4 regions of the Neptuniibacter sp. 2_MG-2023 genome follow, and region 3 is predicted to be linked to each of the others. Evidence: predicted binding sites of a transcription regulator. Region 3 holds the regulator's gene; each other region holds the start of a gene.

Region 1 (8,226 bases), on a different contig from region 3:
TGGACGACCACCAATAGCAGCGGTAATAAGTCCAACCATAAAAGCGGCATAAAGGCCTACTAAAGGATCGACACCGGCTACAAAAGCAAACGCAACAGCTTCAGGCACAAGCGCCAATGCAACGGTTAATCCAGATAAAACATCGCTTTTAAGTGATTGTGTCCGCGACACAAGCAATTGAATCATTTACCACCTCAGCCATATACTGGTTCTTTTTTAACCAGACTTGAAAAGCGCGCGAGTATAACAAATCTACGGGCTAATTTCAGGTATCAAGAACGAATAGTTAACATAAGTTTCTGCCGCAGACCTTGCATCTGTGCAGATGCAATATCTGAGGCTAAGATAGAAAGTTCCTTCTCTTTATTAAAGCATTTAATAACAATTAGTTGAGCAAGATTATCCCACGCAGCTGGCAACTTATTGCAATGCGACATCATTCCACCCGCTTTATCTTCAGCTAAAAAAATAATCTGACCTATCCCTGAGGCTAAAATCCGACCGCAGCACATAGGGCAAGGTTCTAACGAAGAGATCAGCTGCAAGCCTTCTCGATCCTTATAATCAAGAAACATATTTTCAAACTGATCAAGAACTCTCATCTCCGCATGCGCGGATGAATTAAACCCTTCACTAAACACCTGATTAGCCGCCTCAGCTAACAGATTATTATCCCGATCGACCAAAACAGCACCAACGCCATAGTTTCCCTCTTCCAAAGCTTCCAGCGCTAATTCACAACAACGAAACGCCCATTTATGTTCCCCTAATCGGTATTCAGGCGCATAAGTAGCTAAGCGAATTTTCAAACTCTCGATATTATTATTGTTAGTGCTCATCGCGCCACCACCTTGTAAAGCTTTCAATTAAAAATTAAGACTTATCTAGTAAGCTTAGCTGCAAAGGTTGTTCTTTGGTGCTTTCCGTTAATCTATATCCTACCCCTATCAGCCTGACCGGGCGTTGACCTCGATTGAAAGCATCCATTAATAGCTGGCGAAAATGGGAAATGTTCGGACAAGCAACCTGATGCTCTGCTGTCGTTTGGACAAAATCACAAAACTTAACTTTCACCACAATCCCAGCAATCGACCGAGTCTCCTGTAAGCGCTTATAACGTAAAACTAGCTTTTCTATTAACATAGGCAATTGAGCTATACAGCTATCAAGATCTAAAAGATCCTGAGAATAAGTATGCTCCACGCTAATCGACTTTCTTATTCGACTGAGTTTAACTGGACGCTCATCGATACCACGAGATAGGTCAAATAAACGTTGGCCGAACTTTCCAAACCTATCAACTAATTCAACCAAGGATTTCGCACGTAGATCTCGACAAGTTTCTATATCCATTTTTTTGAGCTTCTCGGCGGTTTTCATACCAACTCCGGATATTTTTTTAACCGGTAGGTTTAATACGAATTCATCTACTTTACGAGGGTGAACAACATAAATACCATCAGGTTTATTCCAATCACTCGCCACTTTGGCTAAAAATTTATTAGGCGCAACCCCGGCTGAAATAGTAATCCCTACCTCTTCTCTTACTCGGTTTCTTATCTGATCCGCGATTAACGTTGCGCTACCTTGACAATGATTTAATCCTGTAACATCAATAAATGCTTCATCTAGTGAGAGCGGCTCAATAATATCGCTATATTCAAGAAAGATGCTCATCACCTGCTGGGAAACTTGACGATATTTAGCCATATCACCTGGGACGACCCGTAAAGCTGGACACAACTTTAATGCCTGAGCGGTAGACATCGCTGATCGAACTCCAAACTCCCTAGCAATATAGTTACAGGTAGCAATCACCCCTCGTCGATCAGCACTACCACCAATTGCCATGGGAATGGATCTTAATTCTGGGTTATCTCTCATCTCAACTGCCGCAAAGAAACAATCACAATCGCAGTGAATGATCTTACGTTGCATAAATACCACCAAGATACTGTTTATATATACAGCATTGTAATAAAAAATAGCCTAAGCTGAAAATCTATTTTCAGTCGTCACAAAACCGTCACGTTTCTGTAAAGAGTTAGTCACCTAACTCACCTATATTTTTCACCTTATGAATACACGTGAAAATACCCTCATCATTAAAGAGCCAACTATTAACGTAGAGAAAGCTCTTGTAAGCAAATACCCTGCTTTTATTGATAAGCCGGCGCCGTTTAAACGCTCTGCTCTATTTATGTTGAAAAAACTGGTTCATGAAAATGAGATAAATAGTTTTCTCGACATTAATAAAGATGCAACAGGGTTTGAATTTATTGAACGGGTTCTGGAATATTTCAATTTTGGTTACAGCATCAGCAACCATGATAGAGCCAACATTCCATCCTCCGGCCGAGTGGTGATTATTGCTAACCACCCATTGGGGGCCTTAGATGGGCTCGCTTTACTTAAAATGGTCGGCGAAGTTAGACGCGATGTAAGGATCGTAGCTAATGATGTTCTTATGAACTTCGACCCTATAAAAAACTTGTTTCTCCCTGTAGACAACTTAGGCAAAAGCACGCGTAAAAGAGATATAGAACGTATTGTTGAAGCCCTTCATCAAGAACAAGCAATTATCGTCTTTCCCGCTGGCGAAGTTTCAAGAGCAGGCATAACAGGCGTTAAAGATGATAAGTGGAACAGCGGATTTATTCGTTTTGCCCGCAAAGCTAACGCACCTGTACTTCCTATTTTTATCGGTGGAAAAAACTCATCCTTGTTTTATAGCGTTTCTTACATTAACAAAACCCTCTCAACATTAATGCTAGCTAGAGAGATGTTTAATAAGCGCTCGGTCACTATCCCAATGCGTGTAGGTGAGCCCATTCCATTCAGTCAAATAGATGCGGTACCTGTATCCACAGCTGAAAAAACTAAACTGCTGAAAAAACACCTTTATCGTATAGCAAAAAATAAAAAGCCCCTTTTTCTAACGGAAAAAACGATCGCCCATCCTCAAAATCGCCAGAACCTAAAACAGGAACTAAGAGAGTCCGAACTCTTAGGTGAAACCATTGATGGAAAAAAAATCTATCTCTTTGATTACAAAGCAGAGTCAGCAGTTATTCAGGAGATAGGACGTCTGCGGGAGATCGCTTTCCGCTGTGTCGGCGAAGGGACTGGAGATAAAAAAGATTTAGACCTGTATGACCAATACTATCGTCACCTTATTTTATGGGATGAAGATGAGTTAGAGATTGCAGGCGCCTACCGTCTTGCTGAAGCGGGAAAAATGAATCCAACAGCAACAAATACCGGCCTTTATAGTGCAACCCTGTTCAAATATGGAGAACAGATGAAGCCCTATTTCGAGCAAGGAATAGAGTTAGGCCGAAGCTTTATTCAACCTAAGTACTGGGGAAAACGTAGTTTAGATTACCTCTGGTATGGAATCGGTGCTTACCTACGAAAACACCCTGAAGTACGCTATATGTTCGGCCCTGTAAGCTTGAGCAACAGTTACCCAAGAGTCGCTAAAGATATGCTTGTATGGTTTTATAGCCACTATTTTAATGATAGCGAAGACCTTGGCCATTCATTCTCCCCTTATGTTTTAGATCAAGAAGCTCTAAATAATATGGATCGAATGTTTAGTGGTGACAATTACAAAGCTGACTTTAGAGTCCTAAAGGAACAACTGGAATTTTTAGGCGTTAGTGTACCAACGCTCTACAAACAATATAGTGAACTCTGTGAAGAGGGAGGCGTGCGTTTCCTTGATTTTGGTGTTGATGCCGACTTTAACTACTGTATTGATGGGCTTGTATTAGTCGATATTGAGTTCGTGAAGGCAAAGAAACGAAAACGTTATATAGGCGAAGATCCCGTAGCAGAAACGCTATAAGTGCTATCAAAGCTCGCACCAATAAAAAGGCCCCAAGTGCAAACACTTGGGGCTTTTTAGATTCAGAATGTAAAGCTACACCTTAGCGCTAAGGTGCTTTAATATCCGCTTCACTCTCAATTAAAATGCCCTGCTCATTCAGATTAATATCCATCTTCACTCGCATATCCATATTTTTCAATACGTCTAGCTGCTCAGTGACTTCTGGATCACCTGCCATCTCTAGAATAGGCAGTATCGGCTCAAACATTTTTTTATAATCAACAGAGAAGCTCAATAGGCCATTACTTTCGACAGTTTCACCTGCTAACTGATCAGCAATCGCCTTTCCTTTCTCTCCATTATAAACAACCAAGTGCTTACCTTTTAAAGCCAACATAGGTTTAATATCAACCTCGGTCGGAAGAGGCATAATTGTCGATAGATCAACAGGGCTTCCATCTGTAGGCAATTGCAGTTGCGCCAATTGTGGAACAAAAGCTTTAGCCATATTAAACAGAACAGCTGGATCCTCTGCACTCAAAGAGACGATACCATCTAAAGAGTTTAACTTAGGCGATGAAGAGTCCATAGAAATAGAGAAATCTTGAACCCCAACCGCTACACCTTTAACCCCTTGCGCCATACCGGTAAACATACCTAAAGCAGCAGGGTTGGCTTGCTGAATATCCGCCTGCATCTCCAATAAAGGTTCACACTTATAGCTTGGCTCAAGCATGTTGCTCCAGATTGATGATAATGCGGGACCTAACTTATTCGCATCAAGCCCTAAGCCCATCCCAAACACTTGCGCTTCACTAAGATAAGAAGGAATAAAACCCTGCATAGAGGTAAGCGCATCAAGCACAACTTTATTATTACTTTCCACCACTAACGCAGCCTTCATATAGCTCCGTTCAGAGGTGATTTTCAAATCATCGTGACTACGTATACCTGCTACTGTGCGCGGCCAGTTAGCTGCCATCGCTCCCATCTCAGCCTGACATTCAGCGGTGCGAACCCTATCTAGATCCGTCCCCTTTCCTTCCATCTCCATCGCTTTAGTCAACATAGATGCCAATCTATTGCCATCCGCCGTAGTGAATGCAGTGACTAGCCCTTTATGATCAAGATAAGAAAGGGTTGCATTAATAAAGCCATGTTTCGTTTGAATATCTTCCAAAATACCAGCGTCCTGCAACGAAGCTGCTGGTTTGGTTTGCGCTAAAGCCAATTCAACGTCCGACTCAGTATTCACATGCGTATTAATCGTCCAAGTCGCCCAGCCATTTTCATAAGCAACAAGCACTTCAAACTTCTCACCCTCAGCGTTATTTTCAAAGCTATACGCTCTATATGCCAACTTATTTAATGTACGCGCTTCATGCTTAAAACCACTCTCCTGTTCAGCCTTGTCTAAAACTGCCCACAAGCCCTGTTCATCGGTCACTTGATAACGCACAACTGGCATAAAACCGACAGCATAAACAAAAGTTTTTATCTGATCAGGAAGCCCGAACGTTTTCTGAAAACTTTCTACTGAATGCGCAGCTTCAAAATAAGACTTAACTAAACTCGCAAAAAAGCGCTCCTTAGGATCTGTTCCATCATCCAGTTCTTCAAGCAAATCATCCGGAATTTTTGCTTGAGGGAACATTGTTGAATTCAGGTAATCCTTAAGAGGAAATGATTCAAGCTGACCTGAAAAAATCACACTATCCGCAGGCACGTATGCTAAAGGAGAATATTCTGAAGAATCTGACTCACCTTGCTGATTGACCATATAACCAACTGCACCAGCGGCAATGACTGCGCCGGCAATAATAACTTTACGCACCGTTTAAAGCTCCATTTTAATGTTTGTAAGAATCTTAACTGATCGTTTTAAAGCTGTCCCGATTTAGCCTAGAAAAATCGAGGCTAGTCGGTATAAAAATATATACATAGTGACTCAGATCTATAACCTAGCACAGCAATATACACTCAATCTAAGGTTTACTCCCCTATTCAGGGCCGTTTATCATGCAGGTAATGAGCCTAAGATCAGGTTATTAAAACATAAGTTATAAAATAACTATCATCCAATAAGGAGAATTTGTGAATCCAGTCAGTTTGGTCTTATTAATTGGCATCGCACTTTTAGTGATTCTATGGGTACGCTCACTACCTAAGAAGAAAAAACTACCTGCGGTCATCATGATTATTCTGACACTCATTGCACTTTTTGTTCTACTGATGGCTATCACTGGACGCTTAAGCTGGATCGCTGTTGCCTTTACAGCTCTACTACCTTTTGCTCGCCACTTAGTTCCGACCCTATTAAAAGTGCTTCCTTTTCTGAATATCTGGAATAAACATCGAAAAGAAAAGCGTCAACACAATAATAATCGAAGCTCAGCCAACCAAGGCCCATCCGGCAATAGTCAAAAGGTACGTGAGGCTTATGAAATTTTAGGCTTAAAGCCGGGTTGCTCTAAGGATGAGATCATTGCGGCCCATCGCCGTCTAATGCAAAAAAACCATCCAGATCGAGGAGGCAGCGATTATTTAGCAGCCAAAATAAATCAAGCGAAAGACACGCTACTTAACGGCTAAATCGACGATGTACTCGCTCAGGTCCCACTCGCTCAAGCCTAAGGCCATCAGCCCCATAAGTAGAACTATACCCTTTAACGACTAAGCCTCCTCGCTTATCACGCCGAAATATAATCAATTCGTTACCTTCGCGGCCATCAGTTTCTGTCAGATGGACTACAATTTTTCCTGCACTAAGGTGCCTCCATGTTCCTTTCTGTATAATCAAGGGCTGGCTATTTCGATAATCCTGAGTCAACAAAACGGTTTGATCAGATGATAAATCAAGGGATACAAATCGATCTAATCCATTAGCACCGGTTAATAATGAAGTATATAACCCAGGTAACGTTCTCACTTCTAAGTCCCCTTGCCGAGCACAACCTGTAAACAGCTTGCCGTTCAATACCATTCGGCTAGTGTATTCATATTCAATATCATACTGATCCCGACACCACTGTTTTTCCAGGGTTAGACTGACCGTAAAAGCTTCAGTCCCTTCCAAATGGCTACTCCACTCAAAACCGTTTCCTAAATTAATCGGTGGTGCTTTAGGAAAGATCAATTGAGATAGTCGCCCATAATCCTGTACATAGAGGCCATCACTTCTAATGTCAGCAATCCATAAAGGGCCATCCCCTGCAGCCCGGTATTCATTATCTGACAGTTCATAGCTGCATGTAGATTGGTTCCCACCCATCAAATGAACTTGATGAACCTGCCAAGGTTCACCAGGAACAACGTGATCTCCAGTTAACTCAACATAAAAAACAGGAGACCCCGTTTGGCTAAAGCGTTTCTTTAATTTGTTAGTATGATCTTGAATTGACTCTTCTTTGTTGACATAACAAGCTTGAAACTTTAATTCGCCATCCTGCAAAGACACTATACCCCGACGAAACAAAGGACGATCTTCGTCCGTTAAATCCGACGGTGTCGTTTTACAGCCCGATACAATCAGACAAGCGATAACAATGATAAATTGATGCTTCAACGTTATATTTTTAAAGAAAATCATATGGGTATTGCTTGAGATAGAATGAATGCCGATAATAAGCCAATAGTTCATGGAGGGCAAAAAATGGCAAGGCCAGCAGAGTTCGACCGCACGGATGTATTAGAAAAAGCGATGGGCGTGTTCTGGAGAACCGGCTACAACGCTTCTTCCATTACAGATTTAGTCAAAGCGACTCAACTAAAACCCGGTTCACTTTATGGTGCATTTCAAAGTAAACGCGGATTGTTTATGGAAGCACTCGACACTTACAGTAAACGTAGTATTAAGCGTATCGCTGCTGTGCTTAGCAAATCTGAATCCCCTCTAAAGAATATAGAATCCTTCTTTATTATATTCTGTGAGGAACTAGAAAAAGATCAGATAGGCAAAGGCTGCTTTATGATTAATACCATGCTAGAACTGGCCACCGAGGATGATGAAATTAGAGAACGGGTGAGCCTTTATTTAGATCAAGTCGAGCAAAGCTTCTCCGACACGATTAGCAAAGCGCAACAACTAGGTGAGATTGATCCACACAAAAACGCCCAAGACCTAGCGACCTATCTCATGACCAATATTTGGGGGTTACGGGTATTAAGCAGCAAGCGTCCTAATCATAAAAAATATGAAGCGGTAATTAGTAATATTCTTTTAACCCTTACCCATTCACATCATTGATTAAGGGCAACCTCAGAACTTATGTAGTCTGATTGAATAATTGATCAGACTACACGACCTTTTCCAATGCCCCACCCATCCTGCTTTTATCGCCCCTATATCCACTCAGAAAACCCAGATGACCCCATCACTGAGAAATATTTTTTAG
Region 2 (8,226 bases), on a different contig from region 3:
AAATCATAATGACAGGAAGGTCAGGGTTCTGTGCCCTCAGTTGTACGAGCACTTTTATACCCGATATATCCGGTAAGCCTAGATCTAATAACACAACATCAGGGTTTAATATTTTAGCTTGCTCTATCCCTTCGTTACCGGTGTAAGCTCCACTGACAAGCATCCCCTCATCACGGAGGGAAAAACTGATACTACGAACTAAATTACGTTCATCATCAATAACTAGAACTGATATTGCCTTATTCATAACTACTCCTGAGCCTCTGCAACAGGTAAAAACACGGTAACCGTTGTGCCTTCACTTTTGGTACTCTCAATGCTCATTCGCCCGCCATTACTTTTAATCAGCGTATTACAAATCGCTAACCCTAACCCTGTACCGGCAGATTTCGTTGTATAGAAAGGCTCCATAATATGAGCCAAAATATCTTCTGGCATTCCTTGCCCATTATCTCGGACAGATAACGCAATTTCTGCACCCTTTTGACATCCATCCAGTGCGATCAAATCACCTTGAACAGACATCGCCTCGAGCGCATTCAATAACAGATTCATTAATACTTGCCGAACATGCCCTTCATCGGCCATCAAAAACATAGATGGAGGACACTGCATGCGTAACTCTATATTTTGATTGCGAGCAGATGCTCCAACCAATGCGACAACACTACTAAGTAGCTCCTTCGCATCGATTCGACTTGCTAAAGGGTCCCGAGGTCGAGCAAAGTTAAGTAGATTTTCAAGCACATCGTTCACACGATCGATCTCTTCCTCAACGAGGCTCATCATCTCTTTATTTTCTGGATTTTTTTCTCGCCGAGAGAGCGCTGCTACAGTTGTGCGGATAGTCGTTAAGGGGTTGCGTATATCATGCGCTAGGCCTGCAGCTAGCTGGCCTAAAGTCGCCTGTCGCTCTATAGCTAAAGTCGACCGAATGAATTTTTTCAATTGAAGTCTCATTCGCTCAATCGACTGGGTAAGGCGCAGCATCTCCATCCCTTGAACATGGGCAACAGGCGTTTCCAAATTACCAAGAGCTACCTGCTCAACACTATCAATCAGACTTTCAACTTGTCGATTTAAACGCCGAGAGATACTCATATGCAGCCAAAATAACCCGGCTACGGTGAATATCATCAGAATAATTAGCCAATAACGCATCCTTTCAACCGGCGACATGACCAACTCTCGATCTTGTATTACATGTAACGACCATCCCGGTAGCAAACTAAATTTTTGCACCGAATTTTCAGTAATATTTACCGGCTGACCAACCACATCGTAGGTATTGTCATCCCCAGCCTGTAGCAAAACCCGAAACGTGGTTCCCTGATCCAAACCACGCAATATCTCTGTAAATGAATTGAATCGAAGAACCAGACCAATACTGCCCTTTTGATCTGTATTAACATCCAACTGTCGCGAAGTCCGTAAAACAACGCCCGAAGGGCGCTCAATAGAGTATGCTGACGGACCTATCAATTCTGCGCCTTCAAACTCATAAACATTATTCTTAGAGATTAAACCTATTTCCCGTTTATCCGGAAAGCTCCACGCAACCTCCCCCTTCTCATCGAAAAAGACAACCCCATAGACACTTCTCGCATCCACTTGCAGCCGCAGGAAGCTCTCAAGCTCAGAGGAGATATTCTGTCGCCCCTCAGGAACAAAATATTCAGGGCTATCAAATTGATCCGTCAACGCCTGAATTTCAAATTTACGTTCACGAATAAAAACACGAAACTCATTTTGAGTAGCAGCGACCCTTGTCGCCAGTTGCTCTTCCGTTAAGCGGGTGACTAATTGAGAGAAGTAGGAATCGTACAGGCTCGCAAATCCAATCAAAGGGATTAGCGCAACTAAAAGGGATAACCATAAATATTTCGATGCGAGGCGATTTTTTGAAACCCCATGGGGCAACATTTCAACTTCAGTCGCCGTTTCACTTTCTTGTGATCTTATATGCCGAACTACTGAATGATCACCGTTCAAAGAAATATCCTATTATTGGACAATATTATTTTTATCGATCAAATGTGTAAGCAAGAATAACACCATGCCATAAAAAGAAAGGAACAGGCTTATAAGAGTAGCTCATTTAGGCGTGATGAGCGAAAAACGATCAAAAGCACATCTTTGAGCGATCGAAAACCGCTCAAGACTATCAGGCAATAATTACAACGCAAAAAACAAAAAGCCCCGCAATAGCAGGGCCTTTTGGAATCACACAATGTAAAACCTTACATTTTACATTTATGGAACGCTAAAACGGAATATCATCATCAAAGTCATCAAACCCAGGAGCGGCTTGCGGTGCCGGAGCCGGTTGTGGCGCTGGCGCTGCAGGACGCTGAGCAGGTTTAGATTGCTGAGGCGCATACTGAGGCTGAGATGCTGGTTGTTGAGGGGCCGGTGCAGACTGCTGAGGCGCATAACCACCCGCTTGCGGCTGCTGCTGATAACCACCGCCATCCCCAGCTCCTCGACTATCAAGCAACTGCATTTCGCTGGCGACGATCTCAGTCGTATAACGATCAGCGCCACTTTGATCCTGCCATTTACGCGTTCGCAAAGCACCTTCGACATAAACTTTACCGCCTTTGCGCATGTACTCGCCGGCGATTTCAGCTAAGCGGTTAAAAAAGACAACACGGTGCCACTCTGTACGCTCTTGCTGCTGACCTGTCTGTTTATCTTTCCATGATTCAGACGTTGCAATCGTTACGTTAGTGACAGCATTACCGTTAGGCATATAACGTACTTCTGGATCCCCGCCCAGATTACCGACCAAAATTACTTTGTTAACACCACGTGCCATTGTTCTCTCCAAAATCTTTGTTCGCGTCAGATGCTAAAAGCTACGCATATAACAGCAAAGCTTACCACGCGATCAGTTGAACTCCCATAGCAAACAGTAATCATAATTTATCTATCTGTATAGAAATAAAGATAGAGCTTCAGGCAACCGCAAAAGTCTTTATAATGATATGTTTGCTTGACCTTAGGTATACACTAAGCGAGTAAATATTGAGTAAGATTTAGCTAAATAGCTCACAGTAACAAGTGGTTTGCACCGTTACTGATTCACTTGAATAAAAACAGGCGTATACATGGATAAGATTCTGGTCCAAGGTGCTCGCACCCATAACCTGAAAAACATTGATATTGAAATACCACGCGATAAGTTAATCGTGATCACTGGCCTTTCAGGTTCCGGTAAGTCTTCTCTTGCTTTCGACACTCTGTATGCAGAGGGACAGCGCCGATATGTAGAGTCACTATCAACTTATGCACGTCAATTCCTATCAATGATGGAAAAACCCGACGTTGATCATATAGAAGGCCTATCACCCGCAATCTCTATTGAGCAGAAATCAACATCTCATAACCCCCGCTCAACAGTAGGCACTATCACAGAGATCTACGATTATTTACGCCTACTCTTTGCCCGCGCAGGCGAACCGCGCTGCCCCGATCACAATCTTCCTTTGGCGGCCCAAACAATTAGCCAAATGGTTGACCAAGTCCTTGAAAAAGAAGAAGGCACTAAGCTTATGCTTCTAGCGCCTGTAGTTCAGGGCAGAAAAGGTGAGCAGCTACACACGATTAGTAACCTACGTGCGGAAGGTTTTATCCGTGCCCGCATCGATGGCATAGTCGTAGATTTAGATTCAGCGCCAGAATTAGATAAAAACAAAAAACATGACATTGAAGTTGTTATAGACCGTTTTAAAGTACGTCCCGATCTTCAAACACGTTTATCAGAATCTTTTGAAACCGCCCTCAATTTAACTGACGGCATTGCAAAAGTAGTTAACATGGAAGATGAGACAGATGAACTGATCTTCTCAGCTCGTTTCGCATGTCCCACCTGCGGCCACAGCATTCAAGAATTAGAACCCCGCTTATTCTCTTTTAACAATCCTCACGGTGCTTGCCCAAGCTGTGATGGTTTAGGCGTAAAGCAATACTTTGATAAAAGCAAAGTAGTACATGATGCCAGTTTAACCCTATCAGAAGGTGCTATTAGAGGCTGGGATAGAAGAAGCCTTTATTACTTCCAACAGCTTAAAGCTGTAGCAGAGCAATATGGTTTTGATATGGACACACCGTTCAATAAGCTGAAACCAGCGCATCAAGATCTGATTCTGGAAGGAACAGGTAAAGAGACGGTCACATTTAAATACCTGAATGACCGTGGCGATATTATTAATAAAGCCCACCCTTTTGAAGGCGTACTCAATAATCTACAGCGCCGCTACAAAGAAACAGAGTCAGATACCGTTCGTGAAGACCTTGCTAAATATCTAAATATGCAACCTTGCTCCTCCTGTGATGGCAGTCGTTTACGCAGAGAAGCTCGTCACGTTTTTATTGATGAACATACATTACCGCAGATAGTAAAAAAACCTATTGGCGACAGTTTAGATTATTTCAATCAACTAGAATTAGTAGGAAAGCAGGGGGAGATAGCAGACAAAATACTTAAAGAGATTCGAGAGCGTTTAAGCTTCTTGGTTAACGTAGGTCTTGAATACCTCTCTTTAGATCGTAACGCAGACACCCTTTCTGGCGGCGAAGCACAACGGATAAGACTTGCGAGCCAAATTGGCGCAGGCCTAGTGGGTGTAATGTACATCCTCGATGAACCCTCTATAGGGCTACATCAGCGTGATAATGAACGTTTACTTAAAACTCTGATCCACCTTAGAGATCTTGGAAACACCGTTATTGTAGTCGAACATGACGAAGATGCGATTAGACTAGCAGATTATGTAATTGATGTAGGCCCCGGTGCGGGTGTGCATGGCGGTGAGATTATCGCGCAGGGACTACCAGAAGAAGTGATGAACAATCCAGATTCAATCACAGGGCAATACCTCAGCGGTGCCAGAAAAATAGCCATTCCAGAAAAACGAGGAACCTATAATCCAGATAAAGTACTGGAACTTGAAGGAGCAACAGGAAATAACTTAAATGAAGTAAACCTAACTATTCCTGTAGGCCTACTCACATGTATTACCGGCGTATCTGGTTCAGGAAAGTCGACCCTAATTAATAACACCTTATATCCAATTGCTGCCACAGAACTAAACCGCGCAACAACACTGGATCCTGCCCCCCATAGGAGTATTAAAGGCCTACAACATTTCGATAAAGTTATCGATATTGATCAGAGCCCTATAGGTCGTACTCCAAGATCAAATCCAGCAACTTATACCGGCATATTTACACCGGTACGCGAACTCTTTGCTGGCACACAAGAAGCCCGCTCTCGCGGTTATAAACCAGGAAGGTTTAGCTTCAATGTTAAGGGCGGCCGCTGTGAAGCTTGCCAAGGTGATGGTGTTATTAAGGTTGAGATGCATTTCCTACCGGATATCTATGTCCCTTGCGATGTATGTAAAGGTAAACGCTATAACCGTGAAACCCTCGAAGTAAAATACAAAGGGAAAAATATACACGAAGTGCTCGACCTTACCGTTGAAGATGCACGTGTATTTTTTGACGCGATTCCCGCTCTAGCCCGTCGCTTACAAACTTTGATCGATGTAGGACTCTCCTATATCCGTTTAGGACAGGCTGCTACCACACTATCAGGTGGCGAAGCCCAACGTATCAAATTAGCTAAAGAGCTATCAAAACGTGATACAGGCCAGACGCTCTATATACTCGACGAACCAACTACAGGGCTTCACTTTTATGATATCCAACAGCTTCTTAATGTGTTGAACCGCTTACGAGATCACGGCAATACTATTGTCGTTATTGAACACAATCTTGATGTCATAAAAACAGCTGATTGGATAGTAGATTTAGGCCCAGAAGGCGGGATTAAAGGAGGTTACATCATCGCAGAGGGAACACCGGAAGATGTAGCCAAAAACAAAAAATCCTACACCGGACACTTTTTGAAAGCGATGCTTAAATAGAAGGGGATTTGATAAGCGCCTCTGGGCGCTTTGAATAAAAGCACCTATTTTTCAGACAGTATAGGCAATAAAAAACCCGGCAAAAGCCGGGTTTTTTTGATCAAGAAAACTTAATCTTATGACTCATCCGCAGCAGAAGCTTCAGGACGGTCAACTAGCTCAACATAAGCCATCGGAGCGTTGTCACCAGGACGGAAGCCGCATTTTAGAATGCGAACATAACCGCCAGGACGAGCGCTGTAACGCGGGCCTAGTTCATTGAACAGTTTACCAACAGCAACTTTGCTGCCAGTACGTGCGAATGCCAAACGGCGGTTCGCAACAGTGTCGTTTTTAGCTAGAGTAATCAGTGGCTCAGCATAGCCGCGCAGTTCTTTCGCTTTAGGCAGAGTTGTACGAATCAACTCGTGCTCAAACAAAGAAACTGACATGTTTTTAAACATGGCTTTGCGGTGCGCACTGGTACGACCTAACTTACGACCAGATTTACGATGACGCATGATAAATACCTACCAAACTAGTCAGTTTTATCGCCGAATCAGGAAGCGACTTTATCGTCGTTCTTAAGGCTAGCCGGTGGCCAGTTCTCAAGACGCATACCAAGAGACAAGCCCTTTGATGCCAAAACGTCTTTAATTTCTGTCAGCGACTTCTTACCTAAATTCGGAGTCTTAAGCAGCTCAACTTCTGTGCGCTGAATCAGATCACCAATATAGTAAATCTGTTCTGCTTTCAGACAGTTGGCGGAACGTACAGTCAACTCCAGATCATCTACAGGGCGCAGAAGAATTGGATCAATCTCCGGTTCTTCTGGAACATCCTTAGCCTGATCAGCACCATCTTCAAGGTCAACAAATACAATCAATTGCTGCTGCAAGATAGTAGCTGCGCGACGGATAGCTTCTTCTGGATCGATCGTACCGTTAGATTCGATGTCGATTACCAGTTTATCCAAGTCAGTACGCTGCTCTACACGTGCGCTTTCTACTACGTAGGAAACGCGACGTACAGGACTGAATGTAGCATCCAGCTGTAGACGACCGATTGCACGAGTCTCTTCTTCTTCAGAAACACGAGAGTCTGCTGGAACGTAGCCACGGCCACGACCAATAGTCAGCTGCATGTTAAGACTCGCACCTTCATTTAGGTGAGCAATCACATGGTCCGGATTAGCAATTTCAACATCCTGATTCAGTTGAATATCACCAGCAGTCACAGGACCTGCTTCAGATTTGCTCAGAGTCAGGGTAACTTCGTCGTTGTTGTGCAACAACACAGAAACCCCTTTAAGGTTCAGGAGGATTTCAATCACATCTTCCTGAACACCTTCAATTGTGCTGTACTCATGCAATACGCCTTCAATTTCTACTTCCGTTACGGCACAACCCGGCATAGAAGATAAAAGAATACGGCGTAATGCATTGCCCAGCGTATGGCCAAATCCACGCTCAAGTGGCTCAAGAGTCACCTTAGCACGCGTTTTGCTGATTTCTTGTACGTCAATATGACGTGGACTTAGAAACTCATTTACCGAACGCTGCATATTTCCACCAAATTAAAGTTAAAATTACTTCGAGTACAGCTCAACAATAAGCTGCTCGTTGATATCTGCAGATAGATCAGAACGCTCAGGAGTGGCTTTATAAGTCCCTTCCATTTTAGCAGCGTCTACTTCAACCCATTCTATTGCTGTACGTTGACCAGCTAATTCAAGTGCGTTTTTAATACGCAACTGAGCTTTAGCTTTTTCACGAACTGCAACAACATCACCTGCTTTAACTTGGTAGGATGCAATGTTCACAACCTGGCCGTTAACAGTGATCGAACGATGAGAAACGATCTGACGAGCTTCAGCGCGAGTAGCACCAAATCCCATACGATAAACAACGTTGTCCAAACGGCCTTCTAGCAGCTGCAGCAAGTTTTCACCTGTTGCACCACTACGACGAGCCGCTTCTTTATAATAACTACGGAACTGACGTTCCAGAACGCCGTACATACGACGAACTTTCTGTTTTTCACGTAACTGCAAGCCATAGTCGGATAACCGACCACGACGTGCGCCGTGAACACCAGGGACAGTCTCAGCTTTACACTTGCTGTCCAGTGCACGAACACCGCTCTTCAGGAAAAGGTCTGTACCTTCCCGGCGAGACAGTTTGCACTTAGGTCCAAGATAACGAGCCATATTACCGTCTCCAGGTTAAACGCGACGTTTCTTCGGAGGACGACAACCATTGTGTGGTATAGGCGTCACATCCGTTATATTTGCGATTTTGTAGCCACATGAGTT
Region 3 (8,226 bases):
TACCCTAAACACGCCAAGCCTAAAAAAAGCATCAACTGTAAAGGATCATCTGTGCGCTGATAACCGGCAACACCTAATGCGGCGATCACCGCACTAAATACTACCGCAACAATATTAGCTAGACGCTTTGTCTTGTGTATGTCCTTCTGCATCGTCACTTCCATTAATTTCACTTTCGCTATCTTTGCTGACAGCTTCAGTTTGTAGATCTAATTCTTGCGGAACCGGCGACTCTTTTTTGGGTGTACGAGGAGCGGTTTGAGGCTCTTGTAAAAGCTCAGGTTCCGGGTGGATACAGTTTAGCTTAACCCCTGTTTCCGCCTCAATCTCTGGAATAAGGAAGGAATCATCTTCACAGGCAAAACAGATAGAAGCGCCGGCAGCGCCCGCTCGCCCTGTACGCCCAATGCGATGAACATAATCATCAGGATCTTCAGGCAGTTGATAGTTAAAAACATGGGTCACACCATCAATATGAATACCACGCCCAGCCACATCTGTTGCAACCAGTACTTGGATTTTCCCATTACGGAAATCCTCCAAGGTACGCACACGTTTTTGCTGTGGAATTTCACCCGACATCAGCGCCGCTTTAATCCCATCTTTAGATAGTTTTTCGGCTAAGCGACGTGTTTCATCTCGACGGTTACCAAAAACAATAACCTTCTCAGCTTGATCTTTATCCATATAATTCCGTAGTAAACGGTATTTCTGATCCGCCGCCACAAGATATACAGTTTGACTCACATTATCAGTGGTTCTGATCTCTGGAGCGATCTCAATAACTACAGGGTCAAGTGTCCACTGTTCCGCCAGACTCAAGATATCATCGGTAAACGTTGCACTGTAAAGCAATGTCTGACGATCAGTCCCTTTGCGCGGTGTATTACGAACAATAGTACGTACATCAGGGATAAAGCCCATGCTCAGCATACGATCGGCTTCATCAAGAACCAGTATCTCCACATTCCATAGATCTACATCTTTACGGTTTACAAAATCGATCAAACGCCCAGGAGTTGCAACCAGAATATCGACAGGCTTTTTCTTTAGTTTTTGGCGTTGTTTATCGTAATCCATACCTCCGACAAGGCTAACTACATGAAGATCCGTATACTTAGCTAAGTTTTCAGCATCATCAGCGATTTGTAACGCTAACTCACGAGTCGGCGCGACAATTAAAGCCCTTGGCTCACCCTTACGGCGTTTTTCTTCGATTGGGAAATCGATTAAGTCGGTGATAATTCCCAATAGAAAAGCAGCAGTTTTACCTGTACCTGTCTGGGCCTTACCAATTATATCTTTACCATCCAGCGCAGCGGGAATTGTTGCAGCCTGAATCCCTGTACAGTATTCAAAATTAAGATCGGCGATAGCATGAAGAACAGTATCTGGCAGATTAAAATCACAAAAGCGCTGCTTCCCTTCGACCTCAGGGACATTTACTTTATCCGGGCTCCAAGCAGGGTTTTCATTACCCGCCACTTGCTGACGAGCCGATACAGACTTAGATTCAGTCTCATTCTGTTCGTTCATATCCATCGTATTATCTATAGTCAATTCAATATATCCTAAGAAAAATTTCGCCTATACGGCGGTAATGCTGCCAACAACTGCTTACCATAACGACGCGTAATAAAACGCCTATCCAGAAGAGTAATTATACCTTGATCTTTTTCAGTTCTAAGTAACCGGCCAGTCGCCTGAGTAAGACGCATTGAGGCCATAGGTATAACCCACTCAGCAAACGGGTTGCCGCCTTGAGATTCTATCCATTCTGAATATGTGGCATCCACAGGGTCATCAGGCACGCCGAAAGGCAGTTTAGTAATAACCACATGCGTCAAATATTCACCTGGAAGATCTACTCCTTCTGCAAACGAAGCAAGTCCAAAAATAATACTTGGCAGTTCATTATCTATACGTTCACGATGCAGTCGCAAAATCTCATGCTTTGCAAGGTCACCTTGAACCAAAATATTGGCGACCATCTTATCAGGCATCTGCTCAAGAACATACCGCATCTGTCGCCAAGAACTAAATAACACTAAGGTCGATTTTTCGTTTGGCAAAGAAGCCAACAAAATCTCAGCCAATTCGCCATTATGATCATTCGGGTTACTAGGATCAGTACGCATTGCAGGAACCCGTAGCTCAGCAGCCTCATTAAAATTAAACGGACTAGGAAATATAGCGCACGGACTATCTACGGGAATACCTAAATCGGCATACAAACGATCAAAACGCCCTAGTGCTGTTAACGTTGCAGAAGTTACAACAGCACCATAACATTGAGACCAGAGATGCTCCTGAAGTGTCGCAGCAGCAGATACTGGGCTGCTACAACACTCCAGATCTAAACCTTCATTACCATCAACACGCAAGACCCAGCGTGCTGTTGGAAGCCCTCCTTTCTCATCAGGGGACGCATAAGACCGAGCTAAACCAAACATAGCCTGCATTCTTGAAAGAAAAACACCCATTTGCGGGTACCATTTTTCAGCAACGGATCTGTCAATATCAGCCAACTCACCATCCATCGCCTCTTTTAATAGATCGACTATCTGCTCTAATTTTAGTACAACACGTTCGGCTGCCGTAGCAAAGTTATGACAAATAAGTTGCAAAGGCTCAGGAATAACCCCTTGGGCAAACCGATAACGGTCACTTGTCCCCTGAAGTTTATCCATTAATAACTGCTGCAACAGCAATTGCCACTCCTCAAGTGAACGCTCCATATCAGAGAAGGGGTTAGCCATTTTTTCTACATAGCCCTGCAATACTACATGCGCTGATGTGTCATTTAGCAGCTTATTTAATGAACGAGTAACTTTCGCCAACCAGCGCTGACTAGACTTTACACGTAATCTATAGGAAAAATGACCTGTAGTTTTAGTACCAAGATGGTGACCTTCATCAAAAATATAGATCGTATCTTCCGGAGCGGAAAGAATCGCACCACCACCAAGAGAGAGATCCGCTAACACTAAATCATGGTTTGCAACAATCAGATCCCAGCGGTCAAGCTCTTGTCGGGCTTTAAAAAAAGGACAAATTGAAAAATTACTGCACCGCCGATTAGTACACTGCATGTGATCACTGGTGGATAATCGCCAAATAGGATCAGCCACAGTATTTTTTAATCCATCACGATCGCCATCCCACTCTCCAGAGGCATATAAACTCAGCAACTCCTGAACTTGAGCAATATCTGACTGATCAATTTTCTGCGCGACTTCATCTTCATACAACGCGATCTGCCCTAACTCATTTTGCTGTTCTAGTACTTTTTCAGCATTAGAAATACAAAAATAACGACCCCGACCTTTTGCTAAACCGTAAGTAAGACTAACACCCGCCTCCGTCACTAATTGAGGCAGATCTTTCATAATTAACTGTTCTTGCAAGGCTACGGTGGCTGTAGACACAACAACCTTTTTCTTTCGCTGCTGGGCAATGGGAACCGCAGCAAGAAGATAGGCCAAAGTTTTACCCGTGCCCGTTCCTGCCTCAGTCACACTGATATGAGCTCCCCCATTACGCTCCCCCTCACTATTCTGAGAAATAGAGGCCAGCGTACGCGCAATCTCAGCAATCATCATTTTTTGGCCATAACGAGATTGCAAGCCACGGTTACTTAAAAACGTACTATAGGCCTGCTGTATCGACTGTTTAAGTTGCTTATCTAACAAAAGAAGTACCGAGCTCAGGATTGAATGTCTAAGGACAATTCTAACAGCTCACTAGGGATAAAAACAAAAAACACTGTATAAAAAAACATAAGTTTCTTTACAAACACAAAATACTGTATAAAAATACACGTACTGTATAAACAAACAGACAATATTATGAAACTAACTAAACGACAAACTGAAGTTCTAGAATGCATTAAACGCCATATCGGCGAAACGGGTTATCCACCTACCCGTGCTGATATTGCCAAAGATTTAGGCTTTCGATCCGCTAATGCGGCGGAAGAACATATGAAAGCCTTAGCTAAAAAAGGGGCGATTGAAATTATCCCTGGAACCTCAAGAGGCATCAGAGTTCCTGAACTCGAAGCAGACTTAGGTATTCCTATTATAGGCCAAGTGGCGGCGGGTTCTCCCATATTAGCCGAAGAACATGTAGAAGATCACTGCACAATTTCTTCAAACTTTTTCCAACCCAAAGCAGATTATCTGCTTCGAGTAAAAGGTGAAAGTATGAGAAACATTGGAATTATGGATGGCGACCTACTCGCTGTACACCAATGTAATACAGCAAAAGATGGCGAAATTGTCGTTGCAAGAATTGAAGATGAAGTCACGGTTAAGCGTTTTAAGAAAGAGGGAAATATCGTCTATCTTATCGCTGAAAATGAAGAATTTGAACCGATTGTCATTGACTTGAAAGAGCAAGATATCGCGATTGAAGGCTTAAGCGTTGGTGTAATTCGCAGAGGTAACTAAAAATGATGGCACTTCCAGTAAGTACTAAGGCTCCACTTGTTCTTCTAAAAAACAAAGTATCAGCTAAAGTTACATCCCTTCCGGTAACCCCTTCTACAAAATCGGAGTTAGCTGGCAGTGTTACAGAGATTGTAGTGCAAAATAACAACTTCTCTAACATCCCTATGCTCATGCCTCTACTGGCACAACTGAGTCAAGATGATAGATGGTTTGTCTGGATTGCACCCCCTGTACTTTTACCTAAACAGCTTCTAGCTGACGCGGGCATAGATCTAAACAAAGTAATTCTGTTAAACCCAGATAACAAGCACAGCACCTTCGCTTTAGCTAAACAAGCCTTAAGCACAGGCACAAGCCACTCCGTCATTTCATGGCCTGGTTACCTGTCAGAAAGGGAGCTAAATGAGCTAGAAAATGCGGCAAAGCAAGGGCAAAGCCACGGAATAGTTATACGTCGCAGGCAGCATAGCTAAGGCCCTGATAGATAAGAGGGCTTTTGCAATCCAGTTTAATGAATAATAGGTTCTGGCTCTGACTCAGGCTCGGCATTATTATCCAAGTCAAAACCTGATTCGGCAACCATCTGAATACCTGCGGTTAACATGACCCGCGCTACGTCAAGATAGTGCCCATTTAACTTATCTTTCAACTCAGATGAGAAGTTGACCTTAATCATTGGCTCTGCATCACTATCTGCATTCCGTATGGCTAATTCACCATTTTCAAGCTCTATTATTTCTAATACCATTTCCGACGCTATACCTGACACTTACTTTACCACTCCTGCATTCCTTCTCTCAGAGAATCAACTAACTGAGACAAAGCATTAAACCAACCTTCATACTCGACTATAATCGCCTTATCTTCCGCATGATCAGGATTAACCTGCAACACATGGATTTCTGACAAGCTTTTAGTATCGCTAGTAGCCCCTTTCTTATCCGCACCATGCCAACACGCTTCATAAGCACCTATCATCTTATGTAGCCAAGCTGTCGAATCATTCTCTAACACACTTAATTGTTTTAGCTCTGGGCTTTCAACACCCGTAGCTTCAAGCTCAGCAGCTAAAGAGCGGTAACCCTCTAAGGTTTCAGTATCCACTTTATAAACTTCTGCAATTTCACGTAAAAACGCGTCATAGGCTGACATCAAGTGAAAAAGAACAGATTCATTAAATGACTCAATGAGTGCATGTTTATTCCAGCTGGTATCATCTTGAGCTTGCTTTAGTAGCTCAAGATGAATACGTGTGAAACTTAATTTCTGATTAGTCCGTGCTAAATAAATACCGCTCATGGAGTACCCTAACTATTTTTTCGCCTTTTTGCGGGCTTCTTCAACGACCCACTTCCCATCCTGATAGAATGCCCGCCAACCGGTCGCTTTACCATTGACCTCGGTCATGACGTATTGCTCCTTAGTCTTGCGACTATATCGAACAACCGTTAAATTTCCATCAGCATCTTTTTTAGGCGCACTAAACAAAAATTCATATTTAGGATCTATTTCACTTTGGTGCGGCAACAACTCAACAATTTTTGGTGCTCTTGTTTCCCTGTTTCGAGGAAACTGACTGGCAGCAAGAAATAAGCCTGATGCACCATCACGAAGAATATATGTATCCTCAACCTTTTCACAGGCCAATTCTGGCATAGGAACAGGATCCATTTTTGGCGGTGCAGCTTCACCACTTCTTAGCAACTTGCGGGTATTCTTACACTCTGTACAGCCAAAATATTTACCGAACCGACCTGTTTTTAACTGCATTTCAGCCGAGCATTTATCACACTCTAATACAGGCCCGTCATAACCTTTAATTCTATATTCCCCAGCCTCAACCTCAAAGCCAGAACAATCGGGATTATTACCACACACATGAAGCTTACGTTTCTCATCTATTAGATAAGAATCCATCGCCGAACCGCATATACCGCAACGGTGCTTTTTACGTAAAATACGTGATTCTTCTTCCTCATCACCATCAACACTAACGACCTCATCACCAGGGGTTAAGTTAATAGTACATTTACAACGCTCTTTCGGAGGCAAGCTATATCCAGAACACCCGAGAAAAACACCGGTACTCGCCGTACGAATCATCATATGACGACCGCAATCAGGACAGCTAATATCTGTCTCTGTCGGCGTATTGGGTCTCATCCCATGTTCATCACTTTGTGCTTCTTCTAATTTTGCAGAGAAGTCCGCATAAAACTGATCAAGCAATGCTTTCCAATCTGCACTCCCTTCAGCAACGTCATCTAAGCTTTCTTCCATTCGAGCGGTAAAGCTATAATCCATCAGGTCGGCGAAGTTTTCACCTAAACGCTCAACAACAATATCGCCCATTTTCTGCGCATAAAAACGTCGATTCTGCACTTGAACATAACCACGATCTTGGATCGTAGAGATGATCGTCGCATAGGTTGATGGACGACCAATACCTTGTTTTTCTAGCTCTTTTACCAAGCTCGCTTCAGTAAATCGAGGTGCAGGCTTAGTGAAGTGCTGCTTCGGTGTTAACTCAACTAGTGAAAGCATTTCGCCCGCATTAACATCAGGTAAGAGTATATCCTCTTCCCCTTTGCCTTTTGCTGGCATCACTCGTGTATAACCATCAAATTGTAAGATACGGCCTTTAGTCACCAATTCAAATTCTGCAGCGGCAACCGTTACCCGTGTACTCAAAAACTTAGCAGGTGTCATTTGGCATGCGAGAAACTGTCGGCGAATAAGCTCATACAAGCGCTCAGCATCGCGATCCATGCCTTTAAGGGCTGTGGCCTCAACGGTAACATCTGAGGGGCGAATCGCCTCATGAGCCTCTTGTGCTCCCTCTTTGCTGCTGTAACTCAATGGATTCTCCGGCAGATACTTACTACCGAAATTATCACCTATATATTCCCTACAAGCCGCGACAGCCTCTGCACTTAAATTGGTAGAATCAGTACGCATGTAGGTGATGTAGCCCGCCTCATATAGACGCTGAGCCATCATCATGGTTTTCTTCACCCCAAAGCTAAGGCGAGTGCTGGCCGCCTGCTGAAGCGTAGAGGTAATAAAGGGTGCAGAAGGTTTACTCGTTGTAGGTCGATCTTTGCGACTAATGACCTCTAAGGAGGCTGACTGTAAACGCTCTAAATGTGCTTTTGTCTCAGCTTCAGAGCCAGGCCTAAAGGTATCACCGTTAACACGGTTCACCTGTAATTTAAGCGGTGCTTTGCCCTCAGTTAGAACATCGGCCTGCACTTCCCAAAACTCTTCAGGAATAAACGCTCTAATCTCTTTCTCACGTTCAACAACAAGTTTGACCGCAACCGACTGAACACGACCTGCAGACAAACCACGTGCAACTTTCTCCCATAACAAAGGGGACACCATGTAACCAACAACACGGTCAAGAAAGCGGCGCGCTTGCTGGGCATTGACGCGATCCATATCTAATAGGGATGGCTCTTCAAATGCTTCAGTAATTGCTTTTTTGGTAATCTCGTTAAACACCACGCGACGATAACGACTTTCATCGCCACCAATCGCTTCGCGTAGGTGCCATGCAATCGCCTCTCCCTCACGGTCCAAATCGGTCGCGAGATAGATTTCATCGGCATTTTTTGCCAGCCGTTTTAATTCGTCTACGACCTTTTCTTTACCCGGCAAAATTTCGTAGTGAGGCTCCCACCCTTTTTCAGGGTCAATCCCCATGCGCCCGATCAGTTGTTCACGCGCTTTCTTCTTTTTATGCTCAACTTTTGCTTCAGGCGACATTTTACGT
Region 4 (8,226 bases), on a different contig from region 3:
TACCACCGCCTGGGCGGAAGTCACCATTCAGGCCGGAGAGCTTGCCATCTTTAAAGTAGAGGGATATACGCTCGCGAATATAGCCTTCATCGTTTTCTGATCCGCTTTTCTTGCTATATAGATAATCCCAGCGGCCTTCATGGAAGGTATCGGTCATTAGTGGGCTGCCCATAATGAAACGGACTTGGTTTTCAGTCATTCCTGGGCGTAATTGGTCAACCATCTCTTGGTTAACAACATTGCCTTGTGGAATATCAATTTTATAAACCCCAGGAAAACCGGAACAGCCAGACAGTGCTATAGTGAGCACTGCGATAATAAGTAGTTTTTGCATCTGTTTTTGCTTCCACAATTGTGCGTAAATGCGGATAATAAAGATTCGTACGCATTTGAACAAGTTATTAAGCTTGTTATGCTTACTTGTTAACACCAAATAGCCTAGAGAATTATTATGTCACTTGAAAATCAGGAACTTCGAAAAGCGGGCCTTAAAGTTACCCTGCCTCGTGTAAAAATTTATCAAATACTGGAACAAGCCGGTGAAGGTGATCATTTCAGTGCTGAAGATATTTATAAGTTGCTGATGGAAAAGGGTGAGGATGTAGGCTTAGCAACAGTTTATAGAGTATTAACTCAGTTTGAAGCTGCAGGTTTAGTGACACGTCATCACTTTGAAGGTGGGCACTCTGTTTTTGAATTGGCGCGTGATGAAGCACATGATCATATTGTTTGTGTTAAAAGCGGTATGGTAAGAGAGTTCAATGATCCGCGTTTGAATGTTCTATTAAACGAAATTGCTGAGTCTATGGGGTTTGTTGTTACGGATAGAACACTTTACCTATACGGTATCCATAAAGATTCTATAGGTAAAAAGTAAGCGTTAATTCTCAGCTACGGTGAATCCTAAAAGACCAGCTATTAAGCTGGTCTTTTAGTGTTTGTTATAACCATTTTATTTTTAAGGTTAATGCTGTAGATCTAACATCTCCTTAGCATGCTCAATGGAACGTTCGGTAATGGATATGCCGCCAAGCATGCGAGCGACCTCTTCTATCCGTCTTTCTTCTGTTAATTGATCTATCTGGGTATGGGTCTGCTGCTTGTCGCTACGTTTGCTGACAAATAGGTGTTGATGCCCTTGTGATGCAACTTGTGGTTGGTGGGTGACACAAAGAATCTGTGCGCTTTGGCCTAATGTTCTTAATAGTTTACCGACAACCTCAGCTATAGCTCCACCTATACCTACATCAACCTCATCAAAAATAAGTGTGGGGGTCGTAGATGTTTGTGCTGTGATCACTTGAATAGCAAGACTGATACGGGACAGTTCACCGCCGGACGCTATTTTGTTGAGAGGTTTTGCTGGCTGCCCTTGGTTGGTCACGATTAAAAACTCAATATCCTCTAATCCATTAGCGGTTGGTTTTTCTAAAGTGGATGGTTGTACAGTTAATGACGCTGCCGGCATGCCTAAGCTATGTAGCTGCTGATCGACAAGTTTACTTAATTGTTTAGCGCCTTTGTTTCGTTTTTCGCTGAGTTTTTTTGCGAGTTCGATGATCTTTGAATATGCACTCTCAACGGACGCTTCTAGCTGTTCAAGTTCTTCATCGGTACGACTAAGAGAGTTGAACTCCTGTTGAAGTTCTTTGTGCAGTGTTGTGATCTCGTCTGGTTTGATACGGTGTTTGCGTGCAATTTCAAAAATGGTTGATAAGCGTTCTTCAACCTCTTGCTGGCGTGTTGGGTTTATCTCCACTCTGTCTAGGTAGTGACGAATTTCGGCACTTGCTTCTTCCACTTGGATTAAGGCTGAATCCAGCATTTCGGCGGCTTGGCGAACCGAGGGGGATTCGGACTCAATATTAGTGAGAAGCTGACGACAGTGGTTTAGTGATTGCACGCAGTTACTATTTTCGTTGTCACTGGCGAGTCCTATAAACTCATGGCCAGTGCTCAGTATCTCGCCAGCGTTGGACAAGGTTTTTTGTTCTTGTTCAAGTTGCTTTAATTCGTTTTCTTGTAGAGCGAGTTGATCAAGCTCTTCAATTTGATAGCTCAACAATTGAATGCGGGACGTTTGCTCAGCGCTCTGTTCTGATAAGCGGGTCAGCTCTGTATTCAGTTTTGACCAGTGTTGGAATGCATGGCGTGTCTGCTCGGCCAGCTTATTGAGTCCCGCAAAGTCATCCAGTAGTGTGCGGTGATAATCTCTTTTTAATAAGCGTTGATGTTCATGTTGGCCATGAATAGCGATTAGGTGTTCGCCTAAGGCTTTGACCATGTTGGCTGGTGATGGGCGACCATTGATATAGCAGCGAGAGCGGCCATCTTTAGTGATCACGCGCCTTAAAATGCACTCTCCGCAGTTATCTAGATCATTATCTTGTAGCCACTGTTCTACGCTAGGTATCTCAGCAATATTGAAACTTGCTGTAATATCCGCTTTTTCAGCGCCTAGCCTTACAGTGCCTGCTTCGGCACGGTTACCCAAAGTGAGGCCTAATGCGTCCAGCATAATGGACTTGCCTGCCCCTGTTTCACCGCTTACGACAGTCATGCCTTGATTGAGTTCTAGATCAAGGCTTTCAACAATTGCAAAGTCACGAATAGTCAGTTGATTCAGCATAATAAATTACATGTGTTTTTATACAGTACTTTTATATAAGCTTTTTTGTGTGCTGATGCAATATTTATCTGAATTTACCTGAAAAAAAGTGCCTTCAAGTGTTGAAAGGTGTCTCTTTGGCCCCATATATGCTGCAAATGAAATTAACACCTAGACTTTCCGTGACGTTAACGCGGAGCTGGCTGGAGAGTAGCAATGGCACATGAAGAACAGACACCACAAGATAAGCAGCAAACAGAATCTGTAAATGATGAGCAACTTGATGCTGCAGAAGCAGCAGCGGAAAAGCTTGTTGATGAAAATGAAGTAAGCGAAGAGCAAGATGCTGAGAAATTAGCACAGGAGTTGGCTGCTGCAGTAGCAGAAGTTGAATCCCTGAAAGATCAGATGCTTCGAATTCAAGCGGAAGCTCAGAATGTTCGTCGTCGCGCTGAGCAGGATGTCGAAAAGGCACATAAGTTTGGTGTAGAAAAGTTTGCCAATGAAATGCTTCCAATTGTTGATAGCTTAGAACGCGCAATTGAGGCTTTTGGCGATGATGAAGCGCTTCAGCCTGTGCGTGAAGGCGTTGAGATGACGATGAAGATGTTTTTGTCTGGGCTTGAGAAGTTCAAGATGGAACAGGTTAGCCCTTTAGGTGAAACGTTTGATCCTGCATTACACCAAGCGATGTCTATGGTTGATGCGCCTGATGCGGAGCCTAATAGCGTTATAGCTGTCATGCAGAAAGGCTACACATTACATGGCCGTTTGGTGCGTCCGGCGATGGTTGTGGTTGCAAAAGGATAAGTTTTTTTTCGCTTGTAACCCTTGAAACCTCATAAAACGTACTTATATAGATTGCATAGCATGAGAGATAGTTGAGAGCACGACAGTGTAGCTATCTTTTACAAGTTTTAAATACTGTCCGTCGTAATCGGGCAGCGCGAATTGGAGCAGATACAAATGGGTAAAATCATCGGTATTGACTTAGGAACCACAAACTCTTGTGTTTCTGTTTTAGATGGTGACACAACTAAAGTTATTGAAAACGCTGAAGGCGATCGTACTACGCCTTCTGTTATCGCTTATACAGATGACGGCGAGATTCTAGTAGGCCAGCCGGCTAAACGTCAGGCGGTTACTAACCCAAACAACACATTGTTTGCGATCAAGCGTTTAATCGGTCGTCGCTTTAAAGATGAAGTTGTACAGAAAGACATCAAGATGGTGCCGTACAAAATTATCGAAGCAGACAACGGCGATGCTTGGGTTGAAGTAAAAGGTGAAAAATTAGCTGCACCTCAGATCTCTGCTGAGATTCTGAAAAAGATGAAGAAAACAGCTGAAGATTACCTAGGTGAAGAAGTCACTGAAGCTGTAGTTACAGTACCTGCATACTTTAACGACGCTCAGCGTCAAGCAACAAAAGATGCAGGCCGTATTGCGGGCCTAGACGTTAAACGTATTATTAACGAGCCTACAGCCGCTGCACTGGCTTACGGCATGGATAAGTCTAAAGGCGATAAAACAATCGCGGTTTATGACTTAGGTGGTGGTACGTTTGATATCTCTATCATCGAAATTGCTGAAGTTGATGGCGAGCACCAGTTTGAAGTGCTATCTACTAATGGTGATACATTCCTTGGTGGTGAAGACTTTGACTCACGCTTGATTGAATTCTTAGCTGCGGAGTTTAAGAAAGATACAGGTATTGATCTGCACAACGATCCTCTTGCGCTACAGCGTCTTAAAGAGGGTGCTGAAAAAGCTAAAGTTGAGCTGTCATCTGCACAGAGCACTGATGTTAACCTGCCTTACATCACAGCCGATGCGTCAGGTCCTAAACATCTTAATGTTAAAATTAGCCGTTCAAAACTTGAATCTTTGGTTGAGGAACTTGTTGAACGTTCACTTGAGCCTTGCCGTCTAGCACTTAAAGATTCTGGCTTGAGCATGTCTGAAATCGACGAAGTTATCCTTGTTGGTGGTCAGACACGTATGCCAATGGTTCAGGCAAAAGTATCTGAGTTCTTCGGTAAAGAGCCACGTAAAGATGTTAACCCTGATGAAGCGGTAGCAATGGGTGCTGCGATTCAAGGTGCGGTACTTGCCGGCGATGTTAAAGACGTTCTACTTCTTGACGTAACGCCGCTAACGCTAGGTATCGAAACTATGGGTGGCGTTGCTACTCCAGTTATTGAGAAGAATACGACTATCCCTACGAAAAAGTCTCAGATCTTCTCAACTGCCGATGACAACCAGAACGCTGTGACAATTCACGTTGTTCAGGGTGAGCGTAAGCAAGCATCACAGAACAAATCACTAGGTCGTTTTGACTTGGCTGAGATTCCACCGGCACCACGCGGTGTTCCACAGATCGAAGTAACTTTCGATTTGGATGCAAACGGTATCTTGAATGTATCAGCTCAAGATAAAGCGACAGGTAAACAGCAATCTATCGTGATTAAATCATCTTCCGGTTTAAGTGATGATGAAATTGATCAGATGGTTAATGATGCTGAAGCACATGCTGAAGAAGATAAGAAGTTTGAAGAGCTAACTCAGGCTCGTAACCAAGGCGATGCCATGGTTCACTCCGCTAAGAAAACAATGGAAGAAGCGGGTGATAAAGCGACTGAGGAAGAGAAAGCGGCTGTTGAAGCAGCGACTGCTGAATTGGAAGAAGCTTTGAAAGCGGATGATAAAGACGCGATTGAAGCTAAAACAACAGCATTAACTGAAGCGATCTCTGTTGTTGCACAGAAAATGTATGCTGAAGCTGCACAGCAAGCTGAAGCTGCTCAAGGTGCAGCAGGAGAGGAACAGACCGGCGGTAACGATGATGCAGTAGATGCAGAATTTGAAGAAGTTAAAGACGACAAAAAATAAGTCGTATTAAACTGATTTAAATGATCTATCTAGCATTGGCTTTCCGGTTTTTATAGCCGGAAAGCAGTATTACTCGGCACCGCGGGCTTTATGCCCGCGTTGTCATATCCGGCATTAAGCCCTGACAAGTGTTGTGACCATGTCGAAACGAGATTATTACGAAGTATTAGGTGTTTCCCGAGATTCATCTGATCGGGATATCAAAAAAGCTTTTCGCCGCATGGCGATGAAGTATCATCCGGACCGTAATCCGGATGATAAAGAGTCTGAAGATAAGTTCAAAGAGGTGAACGAGGCCTACGAAGTACTTTCGGATGCCCAGAAAAAAGCAGCTTATGATCAATATGGTCATGCAGGTGTAGATCCCAACATGCGTGGTGGTCAAGGTGGCGGTTTCGAGGGTAACTTCTCAGATATCTTTGGGGATGTCTTTGGGGATATCTTTGGCGGCGGTGGTGGCCGTGGCGGTCGTAGCTCCGTGCAGCGTGGCGCTGATCTGCGTTACAACATGGAGATGACGCTAGAAGAGGCGGTTCGTGGTGTTGAAAAAAGCATCCAGATTCCTACGCTTGTAGCCTGTGAAACTTGTGATGGTACCGGTGCTAAGCCTGGGACCTCTGCTAAGGTCTGTGGTACCTGCGGCGGTCAAGGCCAAGTACGTATGCAGCAAGGCTTCTTCTCTGTACAGCAAACCTGTCCTACCTGTCACGGTGAAGGTAAAGTTATCTCTGATCCCTGTACTGATTGTCATGGACATGGACGCAAAGAGAAAACTAAAACCTTGTCCGTTAAAATTCCTGCTGGTGTTGATACGGGTGATCGTATTAGGCTGGCTGGTGAAGGTGAAGCGGGTACTCATGGCGGTCCAGCGGGTGATCTTTATGTGCAAGTGCATGTTAAAGAGCATCCAATCTTTGAACGTGACGGCAAACATCTCTACTGTGAAGTGCCAATCAGTTTTGTGGATGCTGCTTTAGGGGGTGAACTTGAAGTTCCAACCCTTGATGGTCGCGTGAAACTGAAAGTTCCTACTGAAACACAAACAGGTAAAATGTTCCGTTTACGTGGAAAAGGTATTGCCCCTGTTCGTGGTGGTTCTGTTGGCGATCTGCTGGTTAAAGTGGTTGTGGAAACACCCGTTAAACTAAGTAGCCGTCAAAAAGAGTTGTTACGTGAGTTCCAAGATGAAATGGAACAAGGTACGCGTAAACACAGTCCTAAAAAGCATGGCTTCTTTGATTCCGTGAAGAAATTCTTTGAAGACATGACCTAAAAAGTTGTCCTAAATATCTACGTTGGCAGAATCACCTTCTGCCAACGAAGATATTTACAAGATCATCGGAGATGGCATGAGCCTGAATCCAGAATGCCGAGATTGGCTTTGGCAAGAAATTACCGCAGAAGCTGAACAGGAAGTGATTGATGAGCCTGTTTTAGCGGGTTACTACCACGCCAATATATTGGGCCATCAAAGCTTATGCTCTGCACTTGCCTACCTATTAAGCCGAAAACTCTATGACGATGCCGTGCCTGCGGTAACTTTCCGTTTAGTTATAGAGGAGGTCTTTCGTGATGCGCCGGAAATTATCGCGGCTGTTTGTGCTGATATAGCGGCGGTACGTACACGTGACCCTGCTATCGATAAATATTCTACTGTTCTGCTTTACCTTAAAGGTTTTCACGCTATCGAAGCCTACCGTGTCGCCCATTATATGTGGAATCATGGACGTAAAAGCATGGCGATGTATATTCAAAGTCGTGTCAGTAGCGTGCTTCAGGTGGATATACACCCTGGTGCGATCATCGGCCAAGGGGTTATGTTTGACCATGCAACCGGTATAGTTGTGGGTGAAACCAGTGTGATCGAAAATGACGTATCTATTCTGCAGTCGGTTACTTTAGGCGGAACGGGTAAGGCGACAGGCGATAGACATCCGAAGATTCGAGAAGGTGTTATGATCGCGGCGGGTGCAAAAATCTTCGGCAATATTGAAATTGGTGCTGGGGCTAAAGTTGGTGGAGGAAGTGTAGTGCTGGATGATGTTGCGGCACATACAACAGTTGTGGGTGTACCTGCCCGTGCTGTAGGTCATCCATCTTGTGATAAGCCTGCATTGGATATGGATCAAAATATTCTGCATGACAAAGACTAATGGAAAAAACGCATGATTAAAGTGGCAGTGACTGGTGCAGCGGGTCGAATGGGTAAAGCTAATATTGAAGCTATCCAAATGACTGAAAATGTAGAATTAGGGGCCGCTATTGTTGAGCCTACAAGTACCTTGATTGGTGCTGACGCAGGTGAAATGGCCGGCGTTGGTAAGTTAGGTGTTGCTATTAAAGGATCTTTGGCTGAGGTTGTGGATGATTTTGATGTGCTTATCGATTTTACCGCTCCAGAAGTAACATTACAGAATGTGGCTTTTTGTGCTGAAAATGGTAAACAGATTGTTATCGGAACAACCGGCCTAAACGATGAGCAAAAAGCGGTATTGCAGGAGCGTTCGAGTGACGCTGCTATCGTTTTTGCGCCTAATATGAGTGTAGGTGTTAATTTATGCTTCAAGTTGTTGGAAGTTGCCGCTCAAGCATTAGGTAATGATGATTACGATATTGAAGTGATTGAAGCTCACCATCGTCATAAAGTTGATTCACCTTCAGGTACTGCGTTACGCATGGGTGAAGTCGTTGCTGATACTTTAGGTCGAGATCTAAAAGAGTGTGCA

Evidence for each region. The regulator LexA, encoded in region 3, represses DNA repair genes until DNA is damaged. The targets are predictions, from matches to a motif close to TACTGTNTANNTANACAGTA.
Region 1: a site for LexA is predicted at 1,953-1,972, ahead of dinB (DNA polymerase IV). Genes of this name have one in related genera too.
Region 2: a site for LexA is predicted at 2,932-2,951, ahead of uvrA (excinuclease ABC subunit UvrA). Genes of this name have one in related genera too.
Region 4: a site for LexA is predicted at 2,638-2,657, ahead of recN (DNA repair protein RecN). Genes of this name have one in related genera too.

Annotation. Positions count from the first base shown of each region.
Region 1 is NZ_JAUOQC010000007.1:95,021-103,246, reverse strand. It holds gene Q4486_RS08750 (SulP family inorganic anion transporter) at 1-186, opposite strand, end outside; gene Q4486_RS08745 (nucleoside deaminase) at 273-839, opposite strand; gene dinB (DNA polymerase IV) at 874-1,938, opposite strand; gene Q4486_RS08735 (lysophospholipid acyltransferase family protein) at 2,078-3,850, shown strand; gene Q4486_RS08730 (hypothetical protein) at 3,939-5,666, opposite strand; gene Q4486_RS08725 (DnaJ domain-containing protein) at 5,927-6,424, shown strand; gene Q4486_RS08720 (hypothetical protein) at 6,414-7,421, opposite strand; gene Q4486_RS08715 (TetR/AcrR family transcriptional regulator) at 7,485-8,078, shown strand.
Region 2 is NZ_JAUOQC010000005.1:192,665-200,890, forward strand. It holds gene Q4486_RS07180 (sigma-54 dependent transcriptional regulator) at 1-247, opposite strand, end outside; gene Q4486_RS07185 (sensor histidine kinase) at 250-1,992, opposite strand; gene ssb (single-stranded DNA-binding protein) at 2,264-2,818, opposite strand; gene uvrA (excinuclease ABC subunit UvrA) at 3,111-5,933, shown strand; gene rplQ (50S ribosomal protein L17) at 6,050-6,433, opposite strand; gene rpoA (DNA-directed RNA polymerase subunit alpha) at 6,472-7,476, opposite strand; gene rpsD (30S ribosomal protein S4) at 7,501-8,121, opposite strand; gene rpsK (30S ribosomal protein S11) at 8,137-8,226, opposite strand, start outside.
Region 3 is NZ_JAUOQC010000002.1:183,399-191,624, reverse strand. It holds gene Q4486_RS03430 (hypothetical protein) at 1-152, opposite strand, end outside; gene rhlB (ATP-dependent RNA helicase RhlB) at 115-1,560, opposite strand; gene dinG (ATP-dependent DNA helicase DinG) at 1,572-3,692, opposite strand; gene lexA (transcriptional repressor LexA) at 3,846-4,451, shown strand; gene Q4486_RS03410 (cell division inhibitor SulA) at 4,454-4,924, shown strand; gene Q4486_RS03405 (hypothetical protein) at 4,960-5,220, opposite strand; gene Q4486_RS03400 (DUF6586 family protein) at 5,226-5,750, opposite strand; gene topA (type I DNA topoisomerase) at 5,763-8,226, opposite strand, start outside.
Region 4 is NZ_JAUOQC010000005.1:43,415-51,640, reverse strand. It holds gene Q4486_RS06495 (outer membrane protein assembly factor BamE) at 1-334, opposite strand, end outside; gene fur (ferric iron uptake transcriptional regulator) at 452-877, shown strand; gene recN (DNA repair protein RecN) at 965-2,629, opposite strand; gene grpE (nucleotide exchange factor GrpE) at 2,825-3,418, shown strand; gene dnaK (molecular chaperone DnaK) at 3,575-5,500, shown strand; gene dnaJ (molecular chaperone DnaJ) at 5,640-6,773, shown strand; gene cysE (serine O-acetyltransferase) at 6,850-7,653, shown strand; gene dapB (4-hydroxy-tetrahydrodipicolinate reductase) at 7,666-8,226, shown strand, end outside.